Regions from separate parts of the Janthinobacterium sp. GW823-FHT03B06 genome, predicted to be linked through region 3. Evidence: predicted binding sites of a transcription regulator. Region 3 holds the regulator's gene; each other region holds the start of a gene.
What was found. The regulator sigma-54, encoded in region 3, starts transcription at its own class of promoters, with help from an activator protein. The targets are predictions, from matches to a motif close to TGGCANGNAANCTGCTTT.
Positions count from the first base shown of each region.

Region 1 (10,317 bases), 250 kb from region 3:
TCAGCGCCACCATCGGCTATTACCTGCCCAACCTGGTGCTGGCCAGTACGGCCAAGCGGCGCCAGCGCGACATTTTCGAAAACATCCCCGATGCGCTCGACTTGCTGACCGTGTGCGTGGAAGCGGGCCTGAGCCTGGAGCGCGCGCTGGTAAAGGTGTCGGGCGAGATCCACATCAAAAGCGTGGTACTGGCGCAGGAATTGCAACTGGTGCTGATGGAAATGCGCGCCGGTTTTTCCAAGGAAAAGGCGCTGCGCAACCTGGCCTTGCGCAGCGGCGTGGAAGACGTCGATACCCTGGTCGCCATGCTGATCCAGTCGGAACGCTTCGGCACCAGCATGGGCGATTCGCTGCGCGTGCATTCGGAAAATCTGCGCGGCAAGCGCAGCCTGCTGGCCGAGGAGGCGGCGGCGAAGATCGCGTTAAAGCTGCTGTTCCCGCTGATTTTTTGCGTCTTTCCCACCCTGATGCTGGTGCTGATGGGGCCGGCCGTGATCGAAGTCTATCGCGTGCTCGTGCCGGCCATGGCCAGCCGCTGAAAGGAGTCTCACCATGCGCTTGACGATATCCCGCCTGGCCGCCGCCTGCGCCTGTCTGGGCCTGGCCGCCTGTACCACGCAGCTGGCCCATGCACCGGCGCCGCAGTGGCCTGACGCCGATGCCGCCTATGCGGCGGGGCGCCAGCATGTCGAGCGGGGCGACCTGCCCGCGGCGCAAGCGGCTTATGAGCAAGCCCTGCGCCATGCGCCGCGCCACGTGAACGCGCGCAACGGACTGGCCGTGCTGCACGCGCAGCGGGGCGAGCATGACGCGGCGATCGCCCATTGGCTGGCCTTGACGCAGGAGGCGGGTACACGGCAGCCGCAGCAGGCCTATCTGTTCAGCAATCTCGGCCACGCCTATTATTTAAGCGGCCGCGACGCGCAAGCCTTGCCCGTGCTGGAACAGGCGTGTCTGCTCGATCCGCTCAATGCGCTGGCCTGGCAGCACCTGGCGCAGGTACTGGAACGGCTGGGACAGCACGAGCGCGCCGCCGTCATGCGGCGCCAGGCGGCCAGCTTGCAGGAACACGATGTGCGGCGCGATCTGGCCTTGTTGCGCGGCGAGGCGCCGCCGCAGGGCGTGCCCGCGCCGGTGCCCGATGCGCCCGCCATGGCGCGCGTGGAGATCACGCAGAGCGATGGCATGGCCCGCCTGAGACGCGTGCCGGCGGCGGTGCGCAGCCTGACCGTTAGCCCATTGGTGCCGGCTGCGCCTGCGCCTGTGACTGGCACGCCGCGTCCGCGCCTGGAAATTGTCAACGGCAACGGCGTGCCGGGCCTGGCCGCCGCGCTGGCGCGCAGTCTGGCAGGAGCGCCCGTGCAGGTGGTGCGCCTGGCCAATGAAGCCAGCTTCCAGGTGGCGCGCACGCGCGTCGAGTACCGGCCCGCGCAGGAACAGGCGGCGCGCCAGCTGGCCCGCCAGTTGGGTACGCAGGTGCAGACCCAGGTGCAGACCCAGGCCGCCGATTGCCCCGCCAGCGAGCTGCGTCTGGTACTGGGGCGCGACTTGAGCGACCCCGCCATGCTGCACCGCTATTATCTGCAGCAATTGCAGCTGGCGCGCCAGGCGCTGGCACGGCTCGGTTAACACGCATCGGCTGGCATAAAAAAACGCGGCGCCTTTTGCGGGCGCCGCGTGCTTTTGAGCGTGCCAGTGCTTATTTAGCCTGGCGGCGGCGCGTAAAGGCGAGGGCGGCCAATCCCGTCCCCAGCAGGAACAGGGTGCCTGGCTCCGGCACTTGCAAGGGATCGATGACGACGATGTCGGTGCGCGTGGACTTGGAAAAATTCAAGGTGTAGCTGCCGGCGGGCAGGGCGAAATTCGAGGTCAGGGAAAACATCGCGAAGCCATTCGTGAAGGCGCGCCCGGTGGCCGGGTCGTTGGTGCCGGCCGTCATGTTCAGGCTGAACGGGTCCAGGCTGCCGACCGTATGGTTGCCGTTGATGTCGCTGCCATTGCTGGCATCGCCATCAGGCGCGAACTGGAAGATCACGCCGTCGGCATTCGCATGCGACAGGCAGCCGACGGGACTGGCGGCATTGCACGAGATATTGAAGATATCCATGATCGACACGTTCGATTTGTCGCCCATGGTCGTCACGCTGGTGCGCAGGTCGCGCCGGCCCATGAAGCTGAAGGTGATGAAGCCGGCGCTCGACAGGGTCAGGTTGACGGAGCCGGTCAGCGTGTCGCCGGCCGTCGACGTGGCGGCGCCTACCGTGTTGCGCTGTGCTTCCGAGACGGCGCTCACGGTGGAGCCGGCGGCCGTGAGCATATTGCCGAAGGCGTGCGCATCGCCGCGGGCGAACTCCAGGGTGGAGCTGGGGCTGGGGCCGTAGTGGTTTTGCGGCAAGCCGCTGCAGCCGCCGCCCGAACATACTTGCAGCACGTCGGCGTTGGCGGCCGGACCCGTATTGACGGCGCGCGGATTGACGGCCACGCCGCCCTGGAAAAAGGCGCTGTCGCTGGCATTGCGGTTGGCGCCAGCCAGCGACAGCGCGCCGGCGCTGGTGGTGATGCGGAAATTGTTCAATTCGTTGACGGCCAGGCCGTACGCACCTGCCTGCGCCTGACCGCTGGCCAGCAGACTTGCCGCCGCCAGTGCGCCCAGCCAACCCAGGGTCTTGTTTCGTGTGTGATCGACGTTCATCGCAGCCTCTTATCGTAGTCAGTCTCGGGAAATCCGGGGGAGAAAGAATCCAGAATGTCCAGAATGACTTGTCTGAATTCATCTCGTAGACAGTGATAAGCAGCTTGTATGCCACACAAAAAAAGCACATTGAATCAAGTGCTTGCGTAAAGCAGACTGAGCCGGTGGAAGCAAAGTGTAAGAAAGGCCGACGCCGCTTTCAGGTGCCTCGGTGATAACCCAGGTGGCCGCCCGAATTGCGCGCGCAGCCGCAGCCGATGCGCGCCACTTCCTCGCCCTCCGTCAATTTCCAGTTGGTAATCGTCGTGTGCTGCCAGTCGATGTCGCTTTTCTTGACAGGCTTCACCGTCAACGTGCGGGCGGCCGCATCCGTGTACTCCATCAGCTCTTCGTCGTCGGCGATGTCGAAATGGCGGTGGATCAGGGAAATGCCGAAGCGGTCGAGCGCGCCATAGCGCTGCAGCACGTCGCGCAGTTCGCGAAAACACGCCAGGTCGTCGGGCAGCAGCGGATGGACGGCGGAAATATCGGCGACGGGCTGCCATTGCATGGCGTGGATGTTCAGGCTGTGCATGATGTTCTCCTGTGCCCCTTGTCGCTAGCCCAGGCTGCCGGAGGGGCGCCGGCACGCCTGGCGAAATGCTCATCGTGGCCGCAACGCCGTTGCGGCGCTTGCGCCAGATCAAAGGTGCGGCACATCATGGCTTGCCCGGTAAAATAGGCCATGGCAAACAAAACCCCCACTTTCCCCGGCGCACGCACGGGCCGCGGCCAGGTCCTGGCCGTGCTGCTGTCGAACCGCGACCAGTCCGGCGCCGAGCCGCTGCAAGGCCGCGTCTCGCTGGCCGCCATCGTGAAAGCGCTGAAACGCAAATACCACTGGCCCATCGAAACGCACAGCTTCCCCGCGAATACGCAGGACGGCCGGGCCAGCTGGGCAACCGTCTACAGCTTGCCGGACAAGGTGATCGAGGCCGCGCTGGACAGCGGCGGCCGGGAGTGGCTGGAGAGCCGGGGAACGGTCGGGCGGCGCTGAGCGCGCGGCCTGCCTTACTCGATCACTTTATTCGAGCCGGAAGCCGACCTTCAGCGTGACCTGGAAATGCGCCACCTTGCCATCGACGATATGCCCGCGCGATTCCGTCACTTCATACCAGTCCATGTGCTTGACCGTCAGCGCCGCCTTGGCAATGGCATCGCGTATCGCCTGATCGCTGCTCTCGGTGGACGTGCCGACCAGCTCGATCAATTTGTAAGTGTGTGCGGACATGATATTTCCCCAGGTAGGCAAGCCAGACATCGGGAGCCTGCATTGCGCAGGCACGTGCTCATCTTGCGCCTAAATGTGCTGATAGTCATTGCGCGGTGCAGCAAGGCGATTGCGAATCTGGCGAAGGCTGCCATCATGTTGGCAACATTGCTGTCGGTTAAAACCGGGACTTCAGTTGGTCTTGTCGGCGTGTGGGTGGAGATAGTCCGCGTTGCGTCCCACGCTATGCGCTCACTTCGGGTCGCGATGAGCGTCAATGGCACCAGGAGCATCCTGCAGGCGCCTGGGAAGAAAAAGGTTAGCTACACAACTAAATGGGTAGTCGTTTGAAGGCACCCTTCGTGAACTTCGATGCATTCAGCCCGGCTTTGATCTCTGAAAAAGGCGGGTCTCCGCAAGGACGGTGCACACGAAACACCCCGCTCTCCACCAATTGCGACAATGTTGCCGCAGGCTCCAGTCGAGTATGCTTGTAGGCGATGTGACTGTGATGCTCTACGAAAGGATGGCTTCCGACCTGAAGCTCACAAGTTGCATCGAACGGGACGTTCGGATAGGTCGAACAAACGCATACCAGCGCGCACATATTGTCAGGATAGCCATCGATGGGCGCTGGGTCATTTAGTACTATAAATAAATGAAACATACCACCAGGACCAGATGGTATGAGGAGTGTTTCCTTGGCTCGCGGTAACCAGCCGGGCATCATGCCGCCGATGTAAAAGCGGCGTTGATCGCCTGCTGCTCGCGTAATTGTTTTTTCAGTAACCGTGTCTGTTCATTATTAAATTTAAGTACTTCGAACAATTTTTCTAACGTGATGGGTACTGATGAGCCTTCAGGATCTTCCCACTCAGGGCAAATTTTGTGAGTGAGGTCGCGAATCTGATATTTGCTCAAGTGACCAAAATCTTTCCAAGTTTCTGCGAGAACTTCAAACTCGGCTTCAGATAATTCCAGAAGGTCTTGCTCTGGCGAGCGAATCCGACTTCCGTCACGCAAAGCCACAGCATGATCCTCACGATCCGCGATCCACGCATCCCACCCATTATCTTCAGATGAGGACATTCCGTTAATGCGATTCAGTGTTTGAGACAGAACAGGTCCGTGATCCATAGAAACAAGCTTGTCGCCAATGATCGGATCGCCGTACATCTCATATGAGCGCCGCTCTGCTAGATAAAGCAACTTCATCAGCTTAAGTACAGGAAGGCGGCCTTGGGCTTGAAATAGGAAGTAAGCGGCAACCTGCGCGGCTTTCTTTTCGGAATATAAGTTTTGCATAATTTTGAGCCTCCATCGCATCAATTTTGAGCAATTTGGATAGCTATTCGAGATCAATCTACGCACAAAGTACATCGCTGTCAACATATTGCCGTGCATGATGCTCTGGCCCATGCAACATGTGCGGAAAGTGGATGAGATCAGTTTAACTGTATAAATGTACAGTATTTTTGATAATTGTCAAACGAAATCGATAAGCGCCAGCGCATCGGCTGGATGGCTTTGCCGCTAGACGGGGAGGTCGGTCAACGTGCTTCTGCATGTCGTCATGCGGCAAAAAGGGTTCCACCGTGCACCAGCCTGGAAACCACACTGATTGATGCCTGTCTTTGCCGGGAACGTCGACAAGAAGCCACGCTGGAAAGTAGTACGTGAGGTGTGATTGCTTGTAATCAAGAGAGGCGCAACTATAAGTTGGCGTTGTCACGTGCTTGCTACTGATCCAAAAGAAAAGGGCTTACATTTCTGTAAGCCCTTGATATTCTTGGTGCCGACTGCCGGTTTCGAACTGGCCACCTGATGATTACAAATCAACTGCTCTACCAAATGAGCTAAGTCGGCAAAAACTGCGCGTTGCGAATTATACGCTATTTAATGCGTGTCAGGGTCGGGCGGCCGCCTTTTTTTGGCGGCTCGTCGTCGCCGGGCGTGGCGGCATCGCGTTGTTCGGGGGAGCTGGTCGGCACGGACGACAGGGTCGGAGCGCTGCTGGCGGGGGCGAGCACGGGCGGCGGCACGTCGGCGGAGGCGGGGCTGTCCGTCGGTTGCGCGTCGGGGTCATCGTTGCCCAGCACGGGCTCGAAGGCCATGCCCTGGCCGTTTTCGTTGGCGTAGATGGCCATCACGTTGTCGACCGGCACGTAGATTTCGCGCGAGACGCCGCCAAAGCGGGCGTGGAAGCGGATGGCGTCGTTGTCCATCTTCAGGCCGCTGGTGGCGCCGAAGCTGATGTTGAGCACGATTTCGCCCTTTTTCACGTATTCCATCGGTACCGTGGTGCGCGAATCGACTTTGACCGCGAGATAAGGCGTGTAGCCGCTGTCGGTGCACCATTCGTAGATGGCGCGCAGCATATAAGGTTTGGTTGAGATTTCAGACATGATAGGCACTGTGAGGCGGGAGCGCCCCCGTCAGCATGAGGCGGGCGCACCGGTAGTTCAAAAGACTGGGACAGCGCTAAAAACAACTTTAACACGTGGCCCAAGATGCCCCAGAAAGCGTCGCGAGCAAGCCCGATATCGGCTTGAGTAACGCAGCCGTACTTCAGTACGGCGGGTAACGCCGAGTCGAGAGCGGGCTGCGCAGCAGCTTTATGGGGATATCTTTTAGCGGCGCATGACTTTTTCGGATGGCGTCAGTGCTTCGATGTAGGCAGGACGCGAGAAGATGCGTTCGGCGTATTTCATCAGCGGTGCAGCCGTCTTCGACAGTTCGATGCCGTAGTGGTCCAGGCGCCACAGCAGCGGCGCGACGGCCACGTCGAGCATCGAGAATTCGTCGCCCAGCATGTACTTGTTTTTCAGGAACAGCGGCGCCAGGGTCGTCAGGCGGTCGCGGATTTCCGCGCGTGCCTTGTCGTGGGCCTTGTCGTTGCTCTTGGCGCGTTCGCTTTCCAGCACGTGCACGTGCACGAACAGTTCTTTCTCGAAATTGAACAGCATCAGGCGCGCGCGGGCACGCATCAGCGGATCGGCCGGCATCAGCTGCGGATGCGGGAAGCGCTCATCGATGTACTCGTTGATGATGTTCGATTCATACAGGATCAGTTCGCGTTCGACCAGGATGGGCACCTGGCCATACGGGTTCATGGTCGAAATGTCTTCCGGTTTGTTGAACAGGTCGACGTCGCGCACTTCGAAGTCCATGCCTTTTTCAAACAGGACCAGGCGGCAGCGTTGCGAAAATGGGCAGGTTGTACCCGAATAGAGAACCATCATTTTTTATAGTTCCTTAGAAACAAAGGGGGTGAAGCCGCGAACGGCTCACCCCAGGTCGCTTGTCCACTCATGCGGACAACGCAGAAACAGGCATAAACCGGCCTAAGGCCGGCGCCTCACTTATTTGACTTCCTTCCAGAACGACGCGTTAAGGCGCCATGCCAGCAGAGCAAAGACCGACAGGAACAGCAGTACCCAAACGCCCAGGCGCTTGCGTGTCTGCTGTGCCGGTTCGGCCATCCACTCCATGTAGCCGACCAGGTCGGCTACCGCATTGTCGTACTCGATCTTGTTCAACGTACCTGGCTTGACCTGCTCGAAGCCGGTAAATTTGTGGATCTTCTTGCCAGCTTCGTGCGGATCGTTCTCTTCCACGAACTTGGCAGTCTGGACACCTTGCAATTCCCATAATACATGCGGCATGGCAACATTCGGCACGACCATATTGTTCCAGCCGGTCGGACGAGTGTCGTCTTTATAGAACGTACGCAGGTAAGTATACAGGTAGTCGCCGCCTGTGCCAGCGGAAGATGATTTCGCGCGCGAAATTACCGACAAATCCGGCGGTACGACGCCAAAGAAGGCCTTGGCATCCTGCGGCGCCAGGCTGGTCGTCATCAAGTCGCCGACTTTATCACCGGAGAACAACAGATTCTGCTTGATCTGGTCTTCCGTCAAGCCCAGGTCGCGCAGGCGGTTGTAGCGCATCGACACGGCGGCGTGGCAATTCAAGCAATAATTGACGAACAATTTGGCGCCATGTTGCAGCGCTGCCATGTTGGTCTGGCGGTCAGGCGCCTTGTCCAGCGGAAAGCCGCCTTCGCTGGCGAGAGCCATGGCGGGCACGAGTGCCAGGATGGCGAGCAGTTTTTTTGCAATCTTCATATGATGTATGTCCTTTGAGCGTGGCGTGAGAGCGGCTTAGTGCGGGTGAAACGTCACACGCGACGGCACGGTCTTGAACTTGCCCATGGCACTCCACCATGGCATCAGCAGGAAGAAGCTGAAGTAAATCAGGGTGCACACTTGCGACACGATGGTTCTGAAGTCCGTTGGCGGCTGGGTACCGAGGTAGCCGAGGATCAGGAACGACAGGCCGAAGATGGCGTACACATATTTGTGCCAGTTCGGACGGTAGCGGATCGATTTCACGGGCGAATGGTCGAGCCATGGCAGGAACGCCAGGATCACGACGGAACCGCCGAAGAACACCACGCCCCAGAATTTCGCATCGAGCACCTGCGGCAGCATGCCGATGATGGCGACGATGGCGATGCCGGCGATGATGGACTTGACCGTCGTCGACAGGCGCGACTTGAGCCAGATGAACACCACGTAGGCGGCCACGGCACCCATCAGCACGTACATGAAGTCGGCCGTGGTGGCACGCAGCACCGAGTAGAACGGCGTGAAGTACCAGGTTGGCGCGATGTGCAGCGGGGTTTTCAGCGAGTCGCCCGGCAGGAAGTTGTTGTATTCCAGGAAGTAACCGCCCATTTCCGGCGCGAAGAAGACGACGGCGCTGAAAATGACGAGGAAGATCGAGACGCCGAACAGGTCGTGCACGGTGTAGTAAGGATGCGAAGGGATCGAATCGACGGGGTGGCCATCGGCGCCCAGGTTTTCCTTCACTTCGATGCCGTCCGGATTGCTCGAGCCGACTTCATGCAGGGCGATCAAGTGCGCTGCAACCAAGCCCAGCAGTACCAGCGGGATGGCGATCACGTGGAAGGCGAAGAAGCGGTTCAGGGTGGCGTCGGACACCACGTAGTCGCCGCGGATCCACAACGACAGGTCAGGGCCGATGAACGGGATGGCGCCGAACAGGTTGACGATCACTTGTGCGCCCCAGTACGACATCTGGCCCCATGGCAGCAGGTAGCCGAAGAACGCTTCGGCCATCAGGCACAGGAAGATGGCGAAACCGAACAGCCAGATCAGTTCACGTGGCTTGCGGTACGAACCGTACAGCAGGCCGCGCGTCATGTGCAGGTAGACGATGATGAAGAAGGCCGAGGCGCCCGTCGAGTGCATGTAGCGCACCAGCCAGCCCCACGGCACTTCGCGCATGATGTACTCGACGGAATTGAAGGCCAGGGCCGCATCCGGTTTGTAGTGCATGGTCAGGAAGATGCCGGTGACGATCTGCAAGACCAGCACCAGCATGGCCAGCGAGCCGAAGATGTACCAGAAATTGAAGTTTTTCGGGGCGTAGTACTTGCCCCATTGGTCATTCCACAGCTTGGTCAGGGGAAAGCGGTCATCGACCCAGCCCAGCGCTTTTTCGGTGGCGGGAGCGTCTGCCGGAAATTTCGTTTCTTTGAAAGCAGCCATGATCAAGCCTCGCCTTTCTCGTCTTTACCTATCAGCAATTTGGTGTCGCTCAGGTACATATGGCGCGGCACTTGCAGGTTGTCCGGCGCCGGCTTGTTCTTGAACACGCGGCCTGCCATGTCGAAGGTGGAGCCGTGGCAAGGGCACAGGAAGCCGCCTTCCCAGTCATCGGGCAGCGACGGTTGCGGGCCGGGGGCAAATTTCGAGGAAGGGGAGCAGCCCAGATGGGTGCAGATGCCGACGGCGACGAGAATTTCAGGCTTGATCGAACGCGCCTCGTTCATGCAGTATTCCGGCGTGAATTCGGCGGGATTGCGCTGGGAATTGGCGTCGGCGACTTTGCCGTCGGTCTTTTTAAGCGACGCGATCATTTCCGGCGTGCGCTTCAGGATCCAGACCGGCTTGCCGCGCCATTCGACGGTGCGCATTTCGCCGGGTTGCAAGGTGGTGATGTCTACTTCGACCGGCGCGCCAGCCGCTTTCGCGCGCTCCGACGGCTGGAAGGTGCTTACCAAGGCTCCCGCGGTTGCCAATCCAACTACACTGCCCGCCGCGCACGTGGCGACGAGCAAGCCGCGACGGCCTGAATCGACCTGCTTTTCGTTACTCATGCAAACCCCAATCAGTCAAAATGCGAATCTTTATTATGAGTGGCAGCCGCGAAAAACCCGTCGCCGAAGCTCTATCCCACTGATTGCCGCAACCCGCATCTTTGTACGGTAAAGTGGCAACATCCCTGCGGAACTTCGGACTATGGCGCAGCCCGTGCCAGTTTCTTGTTGATTATCCGGAAGTGAAAA
Region 1 is NZ_JBXAJE010000003.1:440,733-451,049, reverse strand. Features, by position in the region: gene AC1RBA_RS13090 (type II secretion system F family protein) at 1-539, shown strand, start outside; gene AC1RBA_RS13085 (LytR C-terminal domain-containing protein) at 553-1,629, shown strand; gene AC1RBA_RS13080 (EDSAP-1 family PEP-CTERM protein) at 1,700-2,692, opposite strand; gene AC1RBA_RS13075 (hypothetical protein) at 2,892-3,266, opposite strand; gene AC1RBA_RS13070 (hypothetical protein) at 3,417-3,728, shown strand; gene AC1RBA_RS13065 (dodecin) at 3,756-3,962, opposite strand; gene AC1RBA_RS13060 (Panacea domain-containing protein) at 4,668-5,360, opposite strand; tRNA gene AC1RBA_RS13055 (tRNA-Thr) at 5,732-5,807, opposite strand; gene AC1RBA_RS13050 (ClpXP protease specificity-enhancing factor) at 5,834-6,346, opposite strand; gene AC1RBA_RS13045 (glutathione S-transferase N-terminal domain-containing protein) at 6,572-7,183, opposite strand; gene AC1RBA_RS13040 (cytochrome c1) at 7,304-8,068, opposite strand; gene AC1RBA_RS13035 (cytochrome b) at 8,105-9,517, opposite strand; gene petA (ubiquinol-cytochrome c reductase iron-sulfur subunit) at 9,520-10,128, opposite strand.
Region 1: a site for sigma-54 is predicted at 2,789-2,806, ahead of AC1RBA_RS13080 (EDSAP-1 family PEP-CTERM protein). Genes of this name have one in related genera too.

Region 2 (10,317 bases), on a different contig from region 3:
TCGGGCATCATGGACGAGGCCATGCGCAGCCGCTTCGGCATGCTGCATGGCGTGTCGACCCTGATCTTTGCCGTGCAGAGCTTGCTGGCGGGCGTGCTGATCTGGAAGCAGCAGTAATCGCTGGTGTTTGTCGGATTACGCGCTGCGCGCTAATCCGACCTACATGACTGATGGTCGATATCGTAGGTCGGATTAGCGGCGCCTTGGCGCCGTGTAATCCGACAAGCGCAATTGCAATAAAAAAGCGGAGCAGGGGATATCCCGTGCTCCGCTTCTTGTTTCAAGCCCGGCTGCCTTGCGGTGGCCGGGTGAACAGGCTTACTTGCTGCCCAGTGCGCTTTTCTTGGCGCTTTTCTGACGTGGCTTGGCACGCTTGATGGAACCGCCTTCGGTAACGCGCTCATTGCCCTTGATCATGACTTTCGTCACGCTGGGGCGCTTGGTGCCGCTGGCGCTGGCCTTGACGATGGTCACTTCGCGCATGCCTTTGCCGGCGCTGACCTTCTCCTTAACCACTTCTTTTTTCGGACGGTAGATTACCAGCAGTTTGCCAATATGTTGTACCGGGGCGGCGCCGAGATTGCCGCAAATCGTATCGTACATTCCGACGCGGGCTTCGCGGTCGTCGCCGAACACGCGGACTTTAATCAGGCCGTGCGAATCCAGGCCAAGGTCGATCTCTTTGAGGACAGCAGGTGTCAAGCCCGCTTCGCCAATGATGACGATAGGCTTCAGCGCGTGTGCTTCGGCGCGCAGTGCGCTGCGCTCTACGGGTGTAAGTTTTAGCATAATAATATTTAGTAATTCCCTTAAAAGCAGTATTCTACGCGAATGGCAAAGAAGAAATTAAACAAAAACTGGTTGCACGACCACATAAATGATCCTTATGTGAAGTTGGCGCAAAAAGAGGGCTACCGCGCCCGAGCAGCATACAAGCTCAAAGAAATCGATGAAGACGAGAAACTGATCAAACCTGGCCAGGTGATTGTCGACCTTGGTTGTACTCCCGGCAGCTGGGCCCAGTACACGCGGCGCAAGCTGGCCGGCAAGGATGGCGGCGGGGTCAATGGTACCCTGATTGGCCTGGACATGCTGGAAATGGAGCCGATCGCCGATTTCCACTTCATCCAGGGCGACTTCCGCGAAGCGCGCGTATTGCGCCAGCTGGAAGTGGTGTTGCAAGGCCGCAAGGTCGATCTGGTGCTGTCGGACATGGCGCCCAACCTGTCGGGCATTGCCACGGCGGATGCCGCGCGCATGGAGCATCTGATCGACCTGGCCATCGAATTTTCGCAATTGCACCTGAAGCCGTCTGGCGTATTGCTGGTGAAATGCTTTAAAGACATGGGTTTCAGCCAGATCGTGGAGAAATTCCGCGCTGAATTCAAGGTCGTGGTACAGAAAAAGCCGAAGGCCAGCCGCGATAAATCGTCGGAAATCTTCCTGATGGGCCGTGGAATCAAGAATCCGCTGAAAAATGCCGTAGAAGAAGATGATCCCGCCCTTGATATTTAAGAGGGAATCCGCACATGGGAACGAGAAGTGCAGTAGCGTCTGATGGCATAAAAGCCTAAATTGTTTATACTGCATTTTTTTGCGTGAACGCGGTTTTTTCGCGCGCACGGATCGGCGGGCTTTGGCACGGCCCGCTTATTGCGAGTAAAATCGTGTTTCTAGCTATAGGTAAAGAGATGCGCACTGCATCCAAGGAGTCTTCGTGAATAACATGTTTTCCAAATCTGCCATCTGGGTAGTCGTATTGCTGCTGTTGTTCATGCTGTTCAAGCAATTCGACAGTCATGGCGCCACAGGCGGCAGCAAGGCCATCGCTTATTCCGATTTGCTGGATGAAGTCAAAGCCAAGCGCGTCAAGGATGTCGTGATCGAAGGTTCGTCGATCACCGCCAAGCTGATGGACGACACCAAGGTGCGTACCACTGCCACCAGCCTCGACAAGGGCCTGATCGGCGACTTGCGCGACAATGGCGTGCATTTCGATGTGCGTCCGCCCGAGGAAGCGTCTTTCCTACAAACTATTTTTGTTTCCTGGTTCCCCATGCTGCTGTTGATCGGCGTCTGGGTCTTCTTCATGCGTCAGATGCAAGGCGGCGGCAAGGGCGGGGCATTCTCGTTCGGCAAGTCGAAGGCGCGCATGATGGATGAAGCCAGCAACACCGTCACCTTCGCCGATGTCGCCGGTTGCGACGAAGCGAAAGAAGAAGTCAACGAAGTGGTCGACTTCCTCAAGGATCCGAGCAAATTCCAGAAACTGGGCGGCCGTATTCCCCGCGGCGTGCTGATGGTAGGTCCTCCTGGCACGGGTAAAACCCTGCTGGCGCGCGCCATCGCCGGCGAAGCCAAGGTGCCGTTCTTCTCGATTTCCGGTTCCGACTTCGTGGAAATGTTCGTCGGCGTCGGTGCCAGCCGCGTGCGCGACATGTTCGAAAACGCCAAGAAACACTCGCCGTGCATCATCTTCATCGATGAGATCGACGCTGTCGGTCGTCACCGCGGTGCCGGCATGGGCGGCGGCAATGACGAGCGCGAACAGACCCTGAACCAGTTGCTGGTCGAGATGGACGGTTTTGAAGCGAACTCCGGCGTCATCGTCGTGGCCGCCACCAACCGCGCCGACGTGCTCGACAAAGCCTTGCTGCGTCCGGGCCGCTTCGACCGCCAGGTGTCCGTCGGCTTGCCCGATATCCGCGGCCGCGAACAGATCTTGAACGTGCATATGCGGAAAGTGCCTATCGGTACTGACGTGAAAGCCGATATCCTGGCCCGCGGCACCCCCGGTTTCTCGGGCGCCGACCTGGCCAACCTGGTCAACGAAGCAGCCTTGTTCGCCGCCCGCCGCAGCAAGCGCCTGGTGGAAATGGCTGACTTTGAAGATGCGAAAGACAAGATCTACATGGGTCCGGAGCGTAAATCGATGATCATCCGCGAGGAAGAGCGTCGCAATACGGCTTACCATGAGTCCGGTCACGCCGTCGTCGCCAAGTTGCTGCCGAAAGCCGATCCCGTGCATAAAGTGACGATCATGCCGCGCGGCTGGGCCCTGGGCCTGACCTGGCAGTTGCCGGAACACGACAACTTGTCGGCCTACAAGGACAAGATGCTGGAAGAAATTTCCATCCTGTTCGGCGGCCGTATCGCCGAAGAGATCTTCGTCGGACAGATGTCCACGGGCGCCTCGAACGACTTCTCGCGCGCCACCAAGCTGGCCCGTTCCATGGTGACCCGCTTCGGCATGTCCGACAGCATGGGCGTAATGGTCTACGAAGACAGCGAAAACGAAGGTTTCTTCGGTGGCGCCACCAAGACGATCTCGGAAGCGACCCAGCAAAAGGTCGATGCTGAAATCCGCAACATTCTCGACAAGCAATATGCTTTGGCGCGCACCTTGCTGGAAGGCAACCGCGACAAGGTCGAAATGATGACGAAAGCGTTGCTGGAATGGGAAACCATTGATGCAGAGCAAATCAATGACATCATGGCCGGCCTGGAGCCACGTCCACCGAAAGTCATTCCGCCACGCCGCAATGCGGGCGACAGCGGCACGGGCGGCATCTCGCCAAACGTGACGGCACCAGCCTGATTAGTGCCGCCCTGACGGGCGGCACGCAATGGGATGGCAAGAACGAGGGTAAGGAGCAATCCTTGCCCTTTTTCGTTGCCGCAGCAGTTTTTTCCTGACGACTACAAAGATTCACATGCGACACTATTTGCAATTCGGCCGTTTCGGCTTCAACCTGTCCGGTGCGCAGGCGCTGGTGATGGGCATCCTGAACATCACGCCCGACTCGTTTTCCGATGCGGGCCAATACCAGCACCTGGAATTTGCCCTGTCGCGCGCTGAGCAGATGATGCTTGATGGCGCCGACATCATCGATATCGGCGGCGAATCGAGCCGCCCCGGCGCGCCGCCGCTGCCGCTGCACGATGAGTTGCAGCGCGTCATGCCGGTGCTGTACGCCTTGCGCGACTGCGGCAAGCCCTTGTCCGTCGACACGTACAAGCCGGAAGTCATGCGCGAAGCCATCCTGGCGGGCGCCGACATGATCAACGACATCAACGGTTTTCGCGCGCCAGGCGCCATCGAGGCCGTGCGGGACAGCGATTGCGCGCTGTGCATCATGCACATGCAAAACGTGCCAGAAACCATGCAAGCCCAGCCGCAGTACGACGACGTGGTGCGCGAAGTCATCGACTTCCTGCGCGAACGCATCGACACCATGACGGCGGCCGGCATCGCCCGCGAACGCCTGTGCGTCGATCCCGGCTTCGGCTTTGGCAAAACGGTGGAGCAGAACTACGCTTTATTGCGTGCCACGCGCCAGCTGCGCAGCGAGCTGGACCTGCCTGTGCTGGCGGGCCTGTCGCGCAAGTCGATGATCGGCGCCGTGACGGGACGTCCCGTCGAGCAGCGCCTGGCCGGCAGTGTTGCCGGTGCGCTTGCGGCGGTAGCGCAAGGCGCGGAAATTATTCGTGTGCATGATGTAGCAGAAACCGTCGATGCCCTGAAGGTCTGGCGCATGGCGCACTGAAGCTGTAAGATTCATTATAAACAACAAAAGAGAAATTTATGACGCGTAAATATTTTGGCACCGATGGCATCCGCGGCCTGGTGGGCACCGCTCCGATCACCCCCGATTTCGTCATGCGCCTCGGTTATGCGGCCGGCAAGGTGCTGGCCAAGTCGGAGGGCGGCAAGGCGCGTCCGACGGTACTGATCGGCAAGGACACGCGCATTTCCGGCTACATGCTGGAAGCGGCGCTGGAAGCGGGCCTGTCGGCCGCAGGCGTGGATGTGATGCTGGCCGGCCCCATGCCGACGCCGGCGATCGCTTACCTGACGCGGGCACTGCGCCTGTCGGCCGGTGTGGTCATTTCCGCCTCGCACAATCCGTATCACGACAATGGCATCAAGTTCTTTTCCGGCCAGGGCACCAAGCTGCCCGACAGCGTGGAACTGGAAATCGAGGCGGCGCTCGACGAGCCCATGGCTTGCGTGGCGTCGGACAAGCTGGGCCGCGCCAAGCGCCTCGACGATGCCCAGGGCCGCTACATCGAATTTTGCAAGAGCACCTTCCCGAACGAGCTGGACTTGCGCGGCCTGAAGATCGTCGTCGATTGTGCGCATGGCGCCGCCTACCATATCGCGCCGCACGTCTTCCATGAGCTGGGCGCGGAAGTCATCGCGATCGGCAACAAGCCCGATGGCTTCAACATCAATGCGGGCTTTGGCGCCACGGCAACCAAGGCCATGGCCGAAGCCGTCGTCGAGCACGGCGCGGACCTGGGCATCGCCCTTGACGGCGACGCCGACCGCCTGATCATGTGCGACGCCACGGGCCGCTTGTACAACGGCGACGAATTGTTGTACGTCATGGTCAAGGACCGTCTGGCGACGGGTCCCGTGGCCGGTGCCGTCGGCACGTTGATGACGAATATGGCGCTGGAAGTGCTGTTCAAGCAGCAGGGCATCGGCTTTGCGCGCGCCAAGGTGGGCGACCGCTACGTGCTGGAAGTCATGAAGGAAAAGGGCTGGATACTGGGCGGCGAGGGCTCGGGCCATTTGCTGTGTCTGGACCGCCACACGACGGGCGACGGCATCGTCTCTGCGCTGCAAGTATTGTCCGCGCTCAAGCGCAGCGGCCAAAGCCTGCAGCAATGCCTGGCCGAACTGGTGCTGTTCCCGCAAACCCTGATCAATTTGCGTGTGGCGCCCGGTTTCGACTGGCAGAAAAATGCCGCCATGGTGGCCGAGAAGGAACTGGTCGAGGCCGAACTGGGCGACACGGGCCGCGTGCTGATCCGCGCTTCGGGCACCGAGCCGCTGATCCGCGTGATGGTGGAGGCGAAGGACAAGGAGAAGGCCGAGTCGATGGCGCGCCGCATCGCCGACAAGGTCGCCAGCTGAAAACGCCCAGGGTGGCGTTGCACTGCCTTGCCCTGTACGTTTTCAGCAAGCGCCCAAGCGGGAGTGATAGTTATTTCCATCTAATTCGCCTGGGGCAATTGACGAAATTGGGTGGGGGCGTTATTATCTTGTCTTCGGAGTGTGGCGCAGCCCGGTAGCGCACCTGGTTTGGGACCAGGGGGTCCAAGGTTCGAATCCTTGTACTCCGACCAAAGTCATAAGCGGGCTGTCAGAAATGACAGCCCGTTTTCTATTGTGCGACGCCTTGGCATTGCTGGCGCGCATAGACTAAAATGCTGCACCTTTCCGCCCATCGTTCAACGGATAGGACAACGGTCTTCTAAACCGTGAATGGGGGTTCGATTCCCTCTGGGCGGACCAGTTCATGCTGGTCATGCACGCGACAGCCTGTCGCATTGCCATCACTCTTCATCTTTTGCCTGCCTGCCGTGTCACGGCTGCGCAAACAGTACCACGCTCAGCAAATACAACAGCGGCGCCGCGCACAGCAGCGCGGATAGTAGCGACCCCATTTTCTTGCTGGACAGCCGGGCCAGGCGCAGCCGTTCCCGCGCGGGCAAGTGCTGGCGGATCACGCTGCGCGCGCGTAGCTGAAACGGTTGTTCGTGCATGAGATCTCCCTCGTCGATCAGCAGTGGATGCCGTCGAGCATAGCGAGAGGGATCTAAAAATGGTGTAAAAAGCGTGCCTGGCGCCGCAAGCGCGGCGTAAAGATGCGGCTGGAATGGAGGCGGCAGCGGGCGATGGTGCGCCGCTGCCGCTGGTGATGCTTACTTTCCCTGGCGGCGGCGTGCCAGGAAGCCCAGCAGGCCCAGGCCGGCGAGCAGCATGGCATAGGTTTCAGGTTCCGGCACGGCGGAAATGAAGGCCCTGTAGTTGCTCAGATCCTTGGGCAGGCCTTCCACCGTGAACGTGGTGCCGGCAGCCACTGGCGCGGCCCAGTGGAACACCAGTTCGCCCTGGCCGAAGTGGATGGCCAGATAGTCATAGGCGGCCGCGCTCGTATAGGAATTGACCCCGCCGCTCAAGCCTGCCGTGGTGCCGGCAGTGCAGCCCGAAGTGGCGCTGTCGCAATACGAAACGGCGGCGCCCAGGCTGCTGCCGAACACGCCATTGATGTAGCCCTGGATGTCCGAGGGGCTCTGCGGCACCAGATTATCGTCATAATATTTCACTTCCAATGCCGGTGATGGCGAATAGGTGACGGTGCTGCCGGCGATGACGAAACCGCTGGCCGGCCCCACATCGACCCAGGTGGCCGCTTGCGCTGCACTTGCCAGTACGGTCATTGCGGCCAGCATGGATGCCTTGACGGCAATGCTTTTTATGCTTTTCATGAAAATCCCCTTGTGCTTGAGACAGTTGCTACATCGTGTAGGGATACGCCCCTGCCTGCCGGGGAAGTCATCCCATTGCCCGTTTTTAGCTGCTATTTCCTGCGCGTATTGAGTACGCAAATGCAAGCTTACTCTTGATGTAAATTAATACAATTTTAATAATTCTATTGGTTTGCTTGACAACATCGCATACGGCTATGTATGGATGTGCCAGCGATGGCCAATATAACGTTAGGAAATAGCGTGACAAGACGCGCCAGCTTGTGCTAGCGGCGTCTTGCGTGGGAAGAGGGGGGCGGGTTTCAGTCGCTGTTGTTGCTGACGCCAAACAGGCGATCCTTGGCGTTGAGCAGCTTTTGTACCTTGGCGCCCATTTTCATCAGTTGCGCCATCGATTCGGGCGACAGGCGCTGCAAGTCGTCGAACCAGGTGTTGGCCAGGTCGACCAGTTCATACATTTCGCGCATGCGCTCCTGGGCATATTGATCCACGGGTTCCGTGGCCGGCGCCAGCAGCGCTTCGCGCAGCACCGTCAGGGTCGGGGCCACCTCGCGGCGGCGCCGCTCGGCGGCCACCACGCGGAAGATTTGCCACACGTCGCCCAGCGAGGAAAAATATTCGCGCCGGTCGCCGGGGATGCGCGACTGGCGGATCAAGCCCCAGCCCTGCAATTCCTTCAGGCCGATGCTCACGTTCGAGCGCGAAAAACTCAGGTGCTCCGCGATTTCATCCGCGTGCAAAGGATGCTCCGCGACAAACAACAAGGCGTACACTTGCCCCACCGTGCGGTTAAAGCCCCAGCGGCTGCCCATCTCGCCGAAATGGCTGACGAAGGTCAGGATCAGCGGCGTCATTTGGATATTTTGAGTTTTCATAATTATCTGAATTTTTTCACGCCAAACCGCCAGGGTCAATTGATATATGTCATGTTTCGCAGTATTATACAAAAAATCGAATTTACAGAAAATTCTGAAAACTCAAAAAATATAAGATGACGACCTCGCCACTGTCCTTGCCCCGCTTTATTCTTCCCCGTGCCGCCAGTCTGGCGCAAGGCGGCGCCGCCTTGCTGTGGCTGCCGCAAGCGGCCTTGCTGGCCTGGGCCGTCCAAGCCATGCTCGATGGCGCGCCGTGGCGCGCGGCCCTGTTGCCGGCCGCTGGCGTGCTGCTGCTGGGCATGCTGCGCGCCGGCTGCGAAGCATGGGGCGCGCGGAGCATGTATGCGGCGGCGCGCGCGCACCTGTCCACCTTGCGCGGGCAAGTGGCGCAGGCGCTGGCGCGCCGTTCGCCGCTGGACCGCCAGCGCGCCCAGTCAGGCCAGGCGGCCAGCGTCATCGCCGAGCAGGCCGAAGCCATCGTGCCGTATCTGGTGCGCTACAAGCCGGCGCGCTGGAAAGTCATGCTCGTGCCGCTCGTGATCCTCGCCGTGGTGACGCCGCTGTCGTGGATCGCCGCCTTGATCCTGCTCATCGCCGCGCCCCTGATTCCCGTCTTCATGGCCCTCGTGGGCATGGGCGCGCAGGCGGCCAGCCGCGCGCAGATGGTGGAAATGGGCAGCATGAACGCCTTTCTGCTGGACCGCCTGCGCGGCCTGGCCACCTTGCGCGCGCTCGATGCCGTCGATGCCACGGCCGCGCGGCTGGACGCCTCGTCGCAATCCGTGCGCCGGCGCACGATGGTGGTGCTGCGCATCGCCTTTTTGTCGTCCGCCGTGCTGGAACTGTTTTCCGCGCTGGGCGTGGCCATGGTGGCCGCCTTCATCGGCTTCTCGCTGCTGGGCAGCCTCGATTTCGGCACCTGGGGCCGCGAACTGAGCCTGGGGCAGGGCTTGTTCATCCTGCTGCTGGCGCCCGCGTTCTTCGAGCCGCTGCGCGAGCTGGCCGCCGTCTGGCACGACAAGGCGGCCGGCGAGGCGGGCCTGGCCGGACTGCACGATCTGGCCGCCGAGGGCGTGCCTTTGCCGGGCTTTGGTGCGGAAGTTGCCGCCGTCTCCGCCGCCGCCATGGCGGTGGCGCCGCCGCCTGCCATTGACATCCATCAACTGCGCTTTGCCCATCCCGGCGAAGCGCCCGTGTTCGACGGCTTGGACTTGAGCGTGCGCGCCGGCGAACACGTGGCCCTGCTGGGCGCCAGCGGCGCCGGCAAGACCACCTTGCTGTCCCTGCTGGCCGGCTTGCTGCCCGCCGGCGGCGGCGACATCCGCATCGGCGGCGTGCGCCTGAATGACGGTACCGTCAATACCGTGCGCCAGCGCATGGCCTGGATGGGCCAGCGTCCGCACGTGTTTGCCGCGTCCGTCAGCCAGAACGTGACACTGGGCCGGGCAGGTGCGAACGCCGCGCACGTGACGCAGGCGCTGCACCTGGCCGACCTGACCAGCGTGGCGCAGGCGCAGCCGGCCGTCATGCTCAGCGATGGCGGCCAGGGCTTGTCCGGCGGTGAAGCCGTGCGCCTGGCCTTGGCCCGCGTGGCCGTGCATCCGCATGCGGACTTGTTGCTGGTCGATGAGCCGACGGCCCACCTGGACAGCGAAACGGCGGCGCGCGTCACGGACGCCTTGCTGGCCCTGGCAAAAGGCAAGACGATGCTTGTCGCCACGCACGACCCCGTGCTGGCTGGCCGGCTGCAGCGCACGGTGCAAGTTGATGCCCAGGCGCATGCGCAGACGCAGAAGGCAGAGGCGCGCGCATGAAAACATCGCTGATATCGCACCCCGTGCTGCGGCAATTGCTGCTGGCCCAGCCCCGCAAGCTGATCGGGGGCGCCGTGCTGGCGGCCCTGACGGCCGTGGCCGGCATGGCCTTGCTGGGCTTGTCCGGCTGGTTCATCACGGCCACCTCGATCGCCGGCTTGCATGCCTCGACGGCCATCCTGTTCGACGTGTTCGGCCCGTCGGCCGGCATCCGCCTGCTGGCCATCGGCCGCACTGGCTCGCGCTATGCGGAGCGCCTCGTCACGCACGACGCCACGTTCGCCGCCCTGGCGGCCATCCGCGTGCAGCTGTTTCGCGGCTGGTCGCGTCCGGAAGCGGCCAGC
Region 2 is NZ_JBXAJE010000011.1:123,235-133,551, reverse strand. Features, by position in the region: gene AC1RBA_RS26300 (DUF4149 domain-containing protein) at 1-117, shown strand, start outside; gene AC1RBA_RS26295 (YhbY family RNA-binding protein) at 319-789, opposite strand; gene AC1RBA_RS26290 (RlmE family RNA methyltransferase) at 832-1,515, shown strand; gene ftsH (ATP-dependent zinc metalloprotease FtsH) at 1,718-3,598, shown strand; gene folP (dihydropteroate synthase) at 3,714-4,547, shown strand; gene glmM (phosphoglucosamine mutase) at 4,586-5,923, shown strand; tRNA gene AC1RBA_RS26270 (tRNA-Pro) at 6,059-6,135, shown strand; tRNA gene AC1RBA_RS26265 (tRNA-Arg) at 6,230-6,304, shown strand; gene AC1RBA_RS26260 (hypothetical protein) at 6,376-6,555, opposite strand; gene AC1RBA_RS26255 (PEP-CTERM sorting domain-containing protein) at 6,715-7,281, opposite strand; gene AC1RBA_RS26250 (GbsR/MarR family transcriptional regulator) at 7,584-8,135, opposite strand; gene cydD (thiol reductant ABC exporter subunit CydD) at 8,273-9,973, shown strand; gene AC1RBA_RS26240 (amino acid ABC transporter ATP-binding/permease protein) at 9,970-10,317, shown strand, end outside.
Region 2: a site for sigma-54 is predicted at 7,513-7,530, ahead of AC1RBA_RS26255 (PEP-CTERM sorting domain-containing protein). Genes of this name have one in related genera too.

Region 3 (10,317 bases):
CGCGCCGCTGGCCGTGAACCGCTGCCGATGAACCGCTTCCGGCCCAACCTCGTCATCGGCGATATCGGCGCCTTCGAGGAAGACTACGCCGCGTTCCTGCAATTGGGCGCGACGACCTTGAAACCCGTCAAGCCGTGTTCGCGCTGCCCGATCCCGTCGGTGGACCAGGCCACGGGCGTGCCCGGCCCGGATCCGCTCGACGTCATGCATGGCTATCGCGCCAAGCCCGAACTCGACGGCGCCATCTGCTTCGGCATGAACGCCATCGTCACCGAAGGCGGCGATGAGCGTATCGTGGTGGGGCAGGACATCGGTTTCGAACTGGCATTTTAAGCATGGCGCCCGTACACAAGGGTTTAAGGTTTCTATGAATCAAGCAATACCGCCGGACCCGCGCATTGCCAGCCTCGAAGCCGAAAACCAGGCCTTGCGCGCGCGCATGGCTTTCCTGCTGGAACAGGTCGAGCGCAACCACGACATCATGTGCCGCCACCAGGCGTTCGACCTGGAAATCGTCAGCGCGTCCACGTTTCCCGAGTTGATCGGCACCATCTTCCGCACCTTGCCCGTGATTTCCGACCTCGACGGCGTCACCTTGAGCCTGCTCGACGAGGATGACGATATCGTGCTGGTGATGGAAAAGCTGGGCGTCGATTTCAGCGCCTTCCCGCAGTTGCTGTTCGTGCATGCCGTGGCGGAGCTGGGGTTTACGTCGCCGGTGCCGGCGGCCGAGGGCGAAGCGGCCTTGCCGCCATCGCCGTTGCTCGGTGCCTTCGACGCGGCCGTGCATGGCCCGCGTTTTCCGCAGATAGCATCTCTGCGCAGCGTGGCGCTGGTGCCCTTGTTGCGCAACAAGCGCCTGATCGGCAGCCTGAACCTGGCCAGCAGCGACGTGACGCGCTTTACGCCCGCGCTGGGCACGGATTTCATCAAGCACATGGCGTCCATCATCGCCATTTGCCTGGAAAACGTGATCAGCAATGAAATGCTCAAATACATCGGCTTGACCGATTCCCTGACGGGCGTCTACAACCGCCGCTATATCGACCGCCGCCTGCTGGAAGAAATCGCCCGCGCGCGGCGCCAGAATTATTGCATCTCATGCATGTATATCGATATCGACCATTTCAAGCTGTTCAATGACAAGCATGGCCACCAGGGCGGCGATGAAGTGCTGCGCGAAGTGGCTACGCGCATCCGCACGGAATTGCGCCGCTCCGATGCGCTGGGCCGCTTCGGCGGCGAAGAATTCGTCGTGCTGCTGATCGACGCCGACCTCGACAGCGCAACGTTTGTTGCCGAACGCATCCGCGCCAGCATCGCCGGCACCATGTTTGACTTGCCGGGCAGCGCGCAAGCGTGGGTCAGCGTGTCGATCGGCGTGGCCAGTCTGGACGCGGACGCGGCGCTGCTGCCGATCGAAACGGTGGCGCAGCAACTGGTGTCGCACGCCGACCAGGCCCTGTACCAGGCCAAGGCCGATGGCCGCAACAAGGTCGTCAGCTGGCAGCCGCAGAGCAGCTGAGCAAGATCGGCTGATTATTTCAATAGCAAGGTTTCGGCCTTGGCCACGGCGTCGGCCGTGCCGCGCAGCACCACCACGTCGCCGCTGGCCAGCTGCGTTTCGGGGCTGACATCGAGGCTGCCGCGGCCGCGGCGGATGGCCGTCACAAACGCGCCGCAGCCGGCCACGTCGATCGCACTCAAGGGCAAGTCCACGCAGTGCGCCCCTTCGCTGACGGTGACCGTATGCAGGCGCTCCAGTTCGGCATCGTCGCCCGCGTCGCTGGAACCGTGGAAATAGCCGCGCAGGGACGCATAGCGCTCCTCGCGCGCCGCCTGCACCCGGTGCACCACGCGGCGCAAGGGCACGCCCATCATGATGAGCGCGTGCGAAGCGAGCATCAGGCTGCCTTCCATCAATTCCGGCACGACTTCGGCCGCACCCGCGCTTTTCAGCTGGTCGAGGTCGGTATCGTCGTGGCTGCGCACGATGACGGGCAAGGTCGGCGCCATTTCTTTGAGTAAATGTAATAACTTCAGTGCCGACGCGGTATTCGCATACGTGATCACCACGGCGCTGGCCCGGTAGATGCCGGCCGCCACCAGGCTTTCGCGCCGGCCCGCGTCGCCATACGAGACGTGGGCGCCGGCCAGCTGCGCTTCCTGCACCCGTTCCGGGTCCAGGTCCAGCGCGTGGTATTCGATCTTTTCTTCCGCCAGCAGGGTGGCCAGGCTTTGCCCGCTGCGCCCGAAGCCGGCGATCAGCACGTGTTTCTGCGAAGCCATGGTGCGCGTGGCGATCTTCGTCAGCGCCAGCGATTGCATCATCCAGTCGTTGGCGGCCAGTTTCATGACGATGGCGTCCGACTTGGCGATGAGGAAGGGCGCCACCAGCATCGACAGCACCATCGAGGCCAGCACCACCTGCACGACGAACGGGTCCATCAGCTTGATGCCGCCAGCCAGATTCAGCAGCACGAAGCCGAACTCGCCCGCCTGCGCCAGCGCCAGGCCCGTGCGCAATGACACGCCTGTCGATGAGCCGAACAGCCGGGCCAGGCCCGCGATCAGGGTGAATTTCAGCAGCACGGGGCCGCACAGCAAGAGCAGGACGAGCCACCAGTTATCAAGCACCACGCGGATATTGAGCAGCATGCCGACGGTGATGAAGAACAGGCCCAGCAGCACGTCGCGGAACGGTTTGATATCCTCTTCCACCTGGTGCTTGAATTCCGTTTCGGAAATGAGCATGCCGGCCACAAACGCCCCCAGGGCCAGCGACAGCCCGGCGCGCTCCGTGATCCAGGCCGCGCCCAGGGTGATCAGGAGCAGATTGAGCATGAACAATTCCTGCGAGCGGCGCTTGGCGACGATGGTCAGCCAGCCGCGCACCATCTTCTGGCCGAGGAACAGCAGCAAGATCAGCACGACCAGGGCCTTGCCGCCGGCCCAGGCCAGGGTTTCGGCCAGGTTGTCCGAATCGCGCGTGAGGGCGGGAATCAGGATCAGCAGGGGCACGACGGCCAGGTCCTGGAACAGCAGGATGCCGATGATTTTGCGGCCGTGTTCGCTTTCGAGTTCCAGCCGTTCCGTGAGCATTTTCGAGACGATGGCCGTCGACGACATGGCCAGCGCGCCGCCCAGGGCGAACGCGGCTTGCCAGCTCAGGTGGATGTAGGCGGACAGGTAGCGCCCGACGAACCAGCCGAAGACGACGGTGGCGATGATGGTGGTGACCACCTGCGCCATGCCTAGGCCGAAAACGATGCGCCGCATGGCGAGGAACTTGGGCAAAGAAAACTCGAGTCCGATGGAAAACATCAGGAAGACGACGCCGAACTCGGCCAGGGTATGGCTGGCTTCGTTTTCCGCCGCCAGGCCCAGCGCATGGGGGCCGATGACGATGCCGACGGCCAGATAGCCCAGCATGGGCGGCAAATGCAACATTCTGAAAGCGACCACGCCCAGCACGGCGCTGCCGAGTAACATCAGGGTCAGTTCAAGCGAGGAAAACATGGGTTGCCCGGTACGGTCAATGGAAATCGTTGTTTGTTGTGACTGGCAAGTTTTTTGCTTTCCTAATTCGTTTATACTTTGGGCATGAGTGTAACCCATGAAAAAACAATGCTGAAAGCTTTTGATCGAATTGACATGCAAGCGACCACCAAGCGCGCTGTCGCGCTGGCCCGCACCACCTTGCAGATCGAGTCCGACGCCATCAATGCGCTGCACGCGCGCCTGGCAACGGACGACAGCGTGGGCCGCGCCGTGGCGCTGCTGCTGCAGTGCAAGGGGCGTGTCGTCGTCTCGGGCATCGGCAAGTCCGGCCATATCGCGCGCAAGATCGCCGCCACCCTCGCTTCCACCGGCACGCCGGCCCTGTTCGTGCATCCGGCCGAAGCGGCCCATGGCGACTTGGGCATGGTCACCTCGGACGATGCTTTTATTGCCATCTCGTACTCGGGCGAGTCGTCCGAACTGATGGCCATCATGCCCGTCGTCAAGCGCATGGGGGGCGTACTGATTTCCATGACGGGTAAACCGAATTCCAGCCTGGCCCAGCTGGCCGATGTGCACCTGGATATTTCTGTTGAAAAAGAGGCCTGTCCGCTGAATCTGGCGCCGACGGCCAGCACCACCGTCACCCTGGCTCTGGGCGATGCGATCGCCGTGGCCTTGCTCGACTTGCGCGGCTTCAAGGAAGAAGATTTCGCCCGCTCGCACCCGGGCGGCGCCCTGGGCCGTCGCCTGCTGACGCACGTGCATGACGTCATGCGCAGCGGCGAACGGGTGCCGAAAGTACCCGTGGACGCCTCGCTGCTGCAGGCGCTGGAAGAAATGACGAAGAAGGGCATGGGCATGACGGCCGTCGTCGATGCGGACAACCGCCCCGTGGGCGTGTTTACGGATGGCGACTTGCGCCGCATGTTCGAGCGCGTGCAGGACTTCACGCAAGTGGCGATCCGCGACGTCATGCATGCGCAGCCGCGCAGCATCGCGCCCGAACGCCTGGCTGTCGATGCCGTGGCCGTGATGGAACAGTTCCGCATCAACCAGATGCTGGTCGTCGATGCCGACGGCAAGCTGGTGGGCGCCCTGCATATCCATGATCTGACGCAAGCGAAGGTGATCTGATGGAGAGCGTAGCGGACAACCTGGCGCGCGCGGCCAAGGTCAAACTGATGATCTTTGACGTCGACGGCGTGCTTACCGACGGCAGCCTGCATTTCGGCCCGGACGGCGAAATGATGAAAACGTTTAATGTGTATGATGGCCTGGGCATCAAGCTGCTGCAGGAATCCGGTGTGCAGACGGCCATCATCAGCGCGCGCCGCTCGGCCATCACGGCACGCCGCGCGCAAGACCTGGGCATTACCCATGTGCACCAGGGCGGTCACGACAAGCTGACGCCGTTTCGCGAACTGCTGGCGCTGACGGGCTTGACGGAAGAGCAATGCGGCTACATCGGCGACGACGTCATCGATGCGCCCATCCTGCGTCGCGTGGGCTTTGCCGTCAGCGTGCCGGGCGGGCGTCCGGAAGCGCAGGGCCTGGCACACCATGTGACGCAGGCCGGCGGCGGCCGCGGCGCGGTGCGCGAAATCTGTGAATTCCTGCTGCGCGCCCAGGACAACTATGCGCGCGTCATGGCGCCGTTCCTGGAGTGAGGTGCGCCTTGCCGCCAGTGACCTATGAAAGAGTGAAACCCTATGCGTAAGCCAGGAGGCGCCCATCGCTGGCGCATGATTTTTACCCTGCTGGGCGCGGTCGTCGTCGCGCTGGCCAGCTTTTGGCTGCTTGAAGTGATGAACAAGAATGGCCAGGACATCAAGGCCAGCAAGAATTTGGGTGAGCCCGACTATTTCATCACCAATTTCAGCCTGGTGCGCATGGACTTGACGGGTAAGCCCAGCTATATCGTGTCGGGCAACAAGCTCACGCATTATCCGGCCGACGATTCGTCCGATATCGACCAGCCCTTCGTGCGCAAGCTCACGCCGGGCATGCCGCCGTTGAACATGAATGCGGAACTGGCGCATATCGACCAGGACAATACCCGGCTGCAACTGCACCGCAAGGTCGTGATCGACCGCGTGGCCAGTCCGAAGGCGCAGAACCTGACCGTGAGGACGGAAGCGCTGACGGTGTTTCCGGACGAAGAAAGAATGGAAACGGACGTGCCTGTCGATATCCTGACGGGCGCCTCGCGCATCAATGGTATCGGCATGAAGGCCAATAACGCCACCGGCGTGGTGGAAGTGCAGAATGCCTTGCGCATGGTCCTCCCGCCGAAACCGCGCCCGGCCGCGGCGGCAAAATGACAGAATGAAACAAGGAAACCATACTATGAAGAACATCTTGCTGTTGAGCGTATTTTCTCTGGCCCTCATGGGCGTGGCGCATGCCGAGAAGGCCGATTCCGAGAAGGAAGCCGTCATCACGGCGCGTAGCGGCCACGTCGATGACGTCAAGCAGATTCGTACCCTGACGGGCGACGTCGTGCTGGTCAAGGGCACGCTGACCATGAAGGCGGGCCGGGCCCTGATCACGGAAGACCCGCAAGGCTACCAGTTCATCACCTTCTGGGCAGATCCCGGCAAGCTGGCCACGTTCCGCCAGAAGCGCGATGGCGCCGGCGACCTGTGGGTCGAAGGCGAAGCGGAGCGCGTGGAATACGACAACAAGACGGAAGTGGTGAAACTGTTTTCCAAGGCCAAGCTGACGCGCCTGGAGGGCACGAAAGTGACCGATGTGGCCAATGGCGCCTTCATCTCGTATGACAGCCGCAAGGAAGTATTCAAGATGGAAAATTCCGACAGCGGCACCAGCACCTCCGATGGCGGCAGCGTGCGCATGGTGATCCAGCCGAAGACCAAGGCGCCCGCGGCGGAGAGAGCGCCGGCCACACCTGTGCCAGGAACGAAATAATGGACAATACCCGTTGCGGCAGCACCCTGATCGTTCGCGGACTGCAGAAAACCTATGGCAAGCGGCAGGTCGTGCATGATGTCTCGCTGCAAGTCGAATGCGGCGAAGTGGTGGGGCTGCTGGGCCCGAACGGCGCCGGCAAGACCACCTCGTTCTACATGATCGTCGGCCTGGTGCCGTCGGATGGCGGCAGCATCGACATCAGCGGCGTGGACATTTCCAGCCTGCCGATCCACCGCCGCGCGCAGATGGGCCTGTCGTATCTGCCGCAGGAGGCGTCCGTGTTCCGCAAGCTGACGGTGGAAGACAATATCCGCGCCGTGCTGGAAATCCAGACCGTCGAAGGCCGTCCTTTGAAGAAGGCCGAGATCGAGGAACGCCTGGATAAACTGCTGGCCGACTTGCAGATTGAAAAGTTGCGCGAGAACCAGGCGCTGTCCCTGTCGGGCGGCGAGCGCCGCCGCGTGGAAATCGCCCGCGCCCTGGCCACCGATCCCCGTTTCGTGCTGCTCGACGAACCGTTCGCCGGCGTCGACCCGATCGCCGTGATCGAGATCCAGCGCATCGTGCGCTTCTTGAAGGAGCGCAATATCGGCGTGCTGATCACCGATCATAATGTGCGCGAGACGCTGGGTATTTGCGACCGTGCCTACATCATCAACCAGGGCTCGGTACTGGCGTCGGGACGCCCCGACGACATCATCGCGAACGAGTCGGTACGCCGGGTCTATCTGGGCGAACACTTCCGCATGTAAGCCAATGAAACAATCATTGCAGCTGCGCACTTCGCAGCACCTGGCACTGACGCCGCAGTTGCAGCAATCGATACGCCTGTTGCAATTGTCTACTCTGGAATTGCATCAGGAACTCGAGCAACTGCTGACGGACAATCCCTTGCTCGAGCGCCTCGACGATCCGCTCGACCGTTCGCTGCGCCTGCTGTCCGACGGGGCCTTGAGCTCCACGGCCGCGCCGGCCGAAGCGCCGCCCCAGCCGCCAGGCCAGGAGGCGCCCGCGGCGCCGGCCGAAGCGGAAACCTTTGACGGCGAGGCGGGCGAGGGCCCGGCCGCCGCGGATGGCGGCGACAGCGACTGGAGCGAAGCGAGCCGGGGCAAGGCGCCCGACGACGAAGATTCCCGCCCGCAACTGGAGGCCCATCACTGTACCCTGCGCGAACACCTGATGGAGCAGATGCGCGTGACGGTGCTCGAATTGCGCGACCGCGCGCTGGTCGAGCTGATCATCGACGCGCTCGACGACAATGGCTACCTGGAAGAGTCGCTCGACGACATCCTGGCGCGCCTGCCGGAAGAGCTGGAAATCGATGCCGACGAGATGCGCACGGCCTTGTCGCTGCTGCAAAGTTTTGATCCGCCCGGCGTGGGCGCGCGCAATGCGTCCGAATGCCTGGCGCTGCAAATCAAGCGCTTGCCGCACATCGCCATGGTGACGCGGCGCATGGCCCTCGTCATCGTGGAAAAGCACCTGGCCTGGTTTGCCCAGCGCGATTTCAACAAGCTGAAAAAAGCCCTCGATTGCGACGATGAAGACTTGCGTGAAGCGCAGACGGTAATTCGCCAGTGCAACCCGCATCCGGGCGCCGTGTTCGCTGCGGACGTGTCCGATTACGTGGTGCCCGACGTCGTCGTCAAGCGCGCGCGCAATGGCTGGCAAGTGACCCTGAACAACGACGTCATGCCGCGCCTGCGCGTCAACGCCATGTACGCCAACTTGCTCAAGCAGGGCAAGGGCGAGGGCGCCATGGGTGCACAGTTGCAGGAAGCCAAGTGGCTGATCAAGAATATGCGCCAGCGCTTCGACACGATTCTGCGCGTGGCGCAGGCGATAGTAGAAAGACAAAAGAACTTTTTTTCGCATGGGGCCGTTGCCATGCGCCCCCTTGTGCTCCGTGAAATAGCTGATACACTGGGTTTACACGAGAGTACTATCTCGCGGGTAACAACTCAAAAGTACATGCTGACCCCGCACGGCATGTTCGAGTTGAAATATTTCTTTGGTAGCCACGTCGCCACCGAAGCGGGGGGCGAAGCGTCATCGACGGCGATACGGGCATTGATCGTGCAACTGACAGGAGCAGAAGACCCTAAAAATCCTTTATCCGACAGTAAGATTGCGGACATGCTGGGGGAACAAGGCATGGTGATTGCGCGACGTACTGTTGCCAAATACCGGGAAGCGTTAAAAATTCCGCCAGTGAGCCTGCGTAAGTGTTTGTAAGTTTTTTTCGGTTCCTCTGCGGGCCGGATACGATGGACCGCACGAACCCGATCATCTTTAGGAGTGTGTATGAATCTCACCATCAGCGGACATCATCTCGAAGTGACACCAGCCATCCGTGAATACGTACAAACGAAGCTGGAGCGCGTGAAACGTCATTTCGATCAAGTTATCGATATCGCCGTGATTCTGACCGTGGATAACCTCAAAGAGAAAGAAAAACGTCAAAAGGCCGAAGTCAACCTGCGTCTGAGTGGCAAAACTGTCTATGTGGAAAGCCTGGCGCACGACCTGTATGCCGCGATCGATACCCTGATCGACAAGCTCGATAGGCAAGTGATGAAATACAAAACCAAAGTGCAAGGGCACGGTAAAGAGGCGATCAAGCATCTGCCAGACAGTTCGGAAGAAGAATTCGCCCCCGCCTAAGCGGCCCGCGACTTTCAACCGGCTGTGATCAACTAAGGGCGCACATTGCGCCCTTTTTTGCGTCCAGCGAAACGCAATGTTCGCCGCGCAGGCGCTAGAATGTTTGCACTTTCACTTCTTTCCTGCCTGCCATGAGCGACCTCGTCCAGATTTCCATCCGCCACCGCACGGGCCACATCGTGCTCGACCGTCCGAAAGCCTTGAATTCCCTGTCGCTGGAGATGGTGCGCGCCCTGAGCGCGGCCTTGCTGGCCTGGCGCGACGATCCGCAGGTGGACGCCGTGGTGATCCGCTCCAGCAGCGAAAAAGCCCTGTGCGCGGGTGGCGACATCCGTTTCTTTTACGACGCGGGCCTGGCCACGCCGCAGGGCGGCAGCGCCTTGCTGGAAGATTTCTTTACGGAAGAATATGCTTTAAATCATCTGATTCACTTCTACCCGAAACCGTATATCGCCGTCATGGATGGGGTGGTGATGGGCGGCGGCATGGGCGTGGCGCAAGCGGGGCCCGGCAACCGCCTGCGCATCGTCACGGGCCGCACGCGCATGGCTATGCCGGAAGTCAATATCGGCCTGTTCCCCGACGTGGGCGGCAGTTACTTTTTATCCCGTCTGGCGGGTCAGCTGGGCCTGTACCTGGGCTTGACGGGTTTGACGATCAACGCGGCCGACGCCCTGTACACGGGCCTGGCCGACGTGTATCTGCCCGAGGCGCAGATGGGGGCGCTGCTGGCCCTGTTCGAGTCCACGCCGGGCGAAGGCTTGCCGGTCGCCATCAAGGCGCTGGCGGCGCCTTTCCAGGCCGAGGCGGGCGCTTCCCCCCTGGCCACGGCGCGCGCGGCGCTGGACCGCCACTTCAGCGCGGGTTCGGTGGCCGCCATCATGGCCTCGCTGGCGCAGGATGACGGCGCGTTCGCGGCGAAGGCGCTGGCGGCCATGCGCCTGCGCTCGCCCTTGATGATGTCGGTGACCCTGGAGTTGCTGCAGCGGGGCGCCCACCTGGGCGTGGCCGATTGCCTGCGCATGGAGCGCACGGTGGTGCGCCACAATTTCGAACATGGCGAAGTGCTCGAGGGCGTGCGCGCGCTGGTGGTCGACAAGGACAATGCGCCGCGCTGGCAGCCTGCCAGCCTGGACGGGGTCGACGCGGCCATGGTGGCGCGTTTCTTCGCCCCCGTCTGGCCGGCGCAAGCCCATCCGCTGCGCCACCTCGACTGAT
Region 3 is NZ_JBXAJE010000003.1:194,730-205,046, reverse strand. Features, by position in the region: gene AC1RBA_RS11930 (MOSC domain-containing protein) at 1-333, shown strand, start outside; gene AC1RBA_RS11925 (GGDEF domain-containing protein) at 368-1,525, shown strand; gene AC1RBA_RS11920 (cation:proton antiporter domain-containing protein) at 1,540-3,519, opposite strand; gene AC1RBA_RS11915 (KpsF/GutQ family sugar-phosphate isomerase) at 3,604-4,638, shown strand; gene AC1RBA_RS11910 (KdsC family phosphatase) at 4,638-5,171, shown strand; gene lptC (LPS export ABC transporter periplasmic protein LptC) at 5,214-5,825, shown strand; gene lptA (lipopolysaccharide transport periplasmic protein LptA) at 5,851-6,432, shown strand; gene lptB (LPS export ABC transporter ATP-binding protein) at 6,432-7,187, shown strand; gene AC1RBA_RS11890 (RNA polymerase factor sigma-54) at 7,192-8,670, shown strand; gene hpf (ribosome hibernation-promoting factor, HPF/YfiA family) at 8,740-9,099, shown strand; gene AC1RBA_RS11880 (enoyl-CoA hydratase/isomerase family protein) at 9,231-10,316, shown strand; gene rapZ (RNase adapter RapZ) at 10,317-10,317, opposite strand, start outside.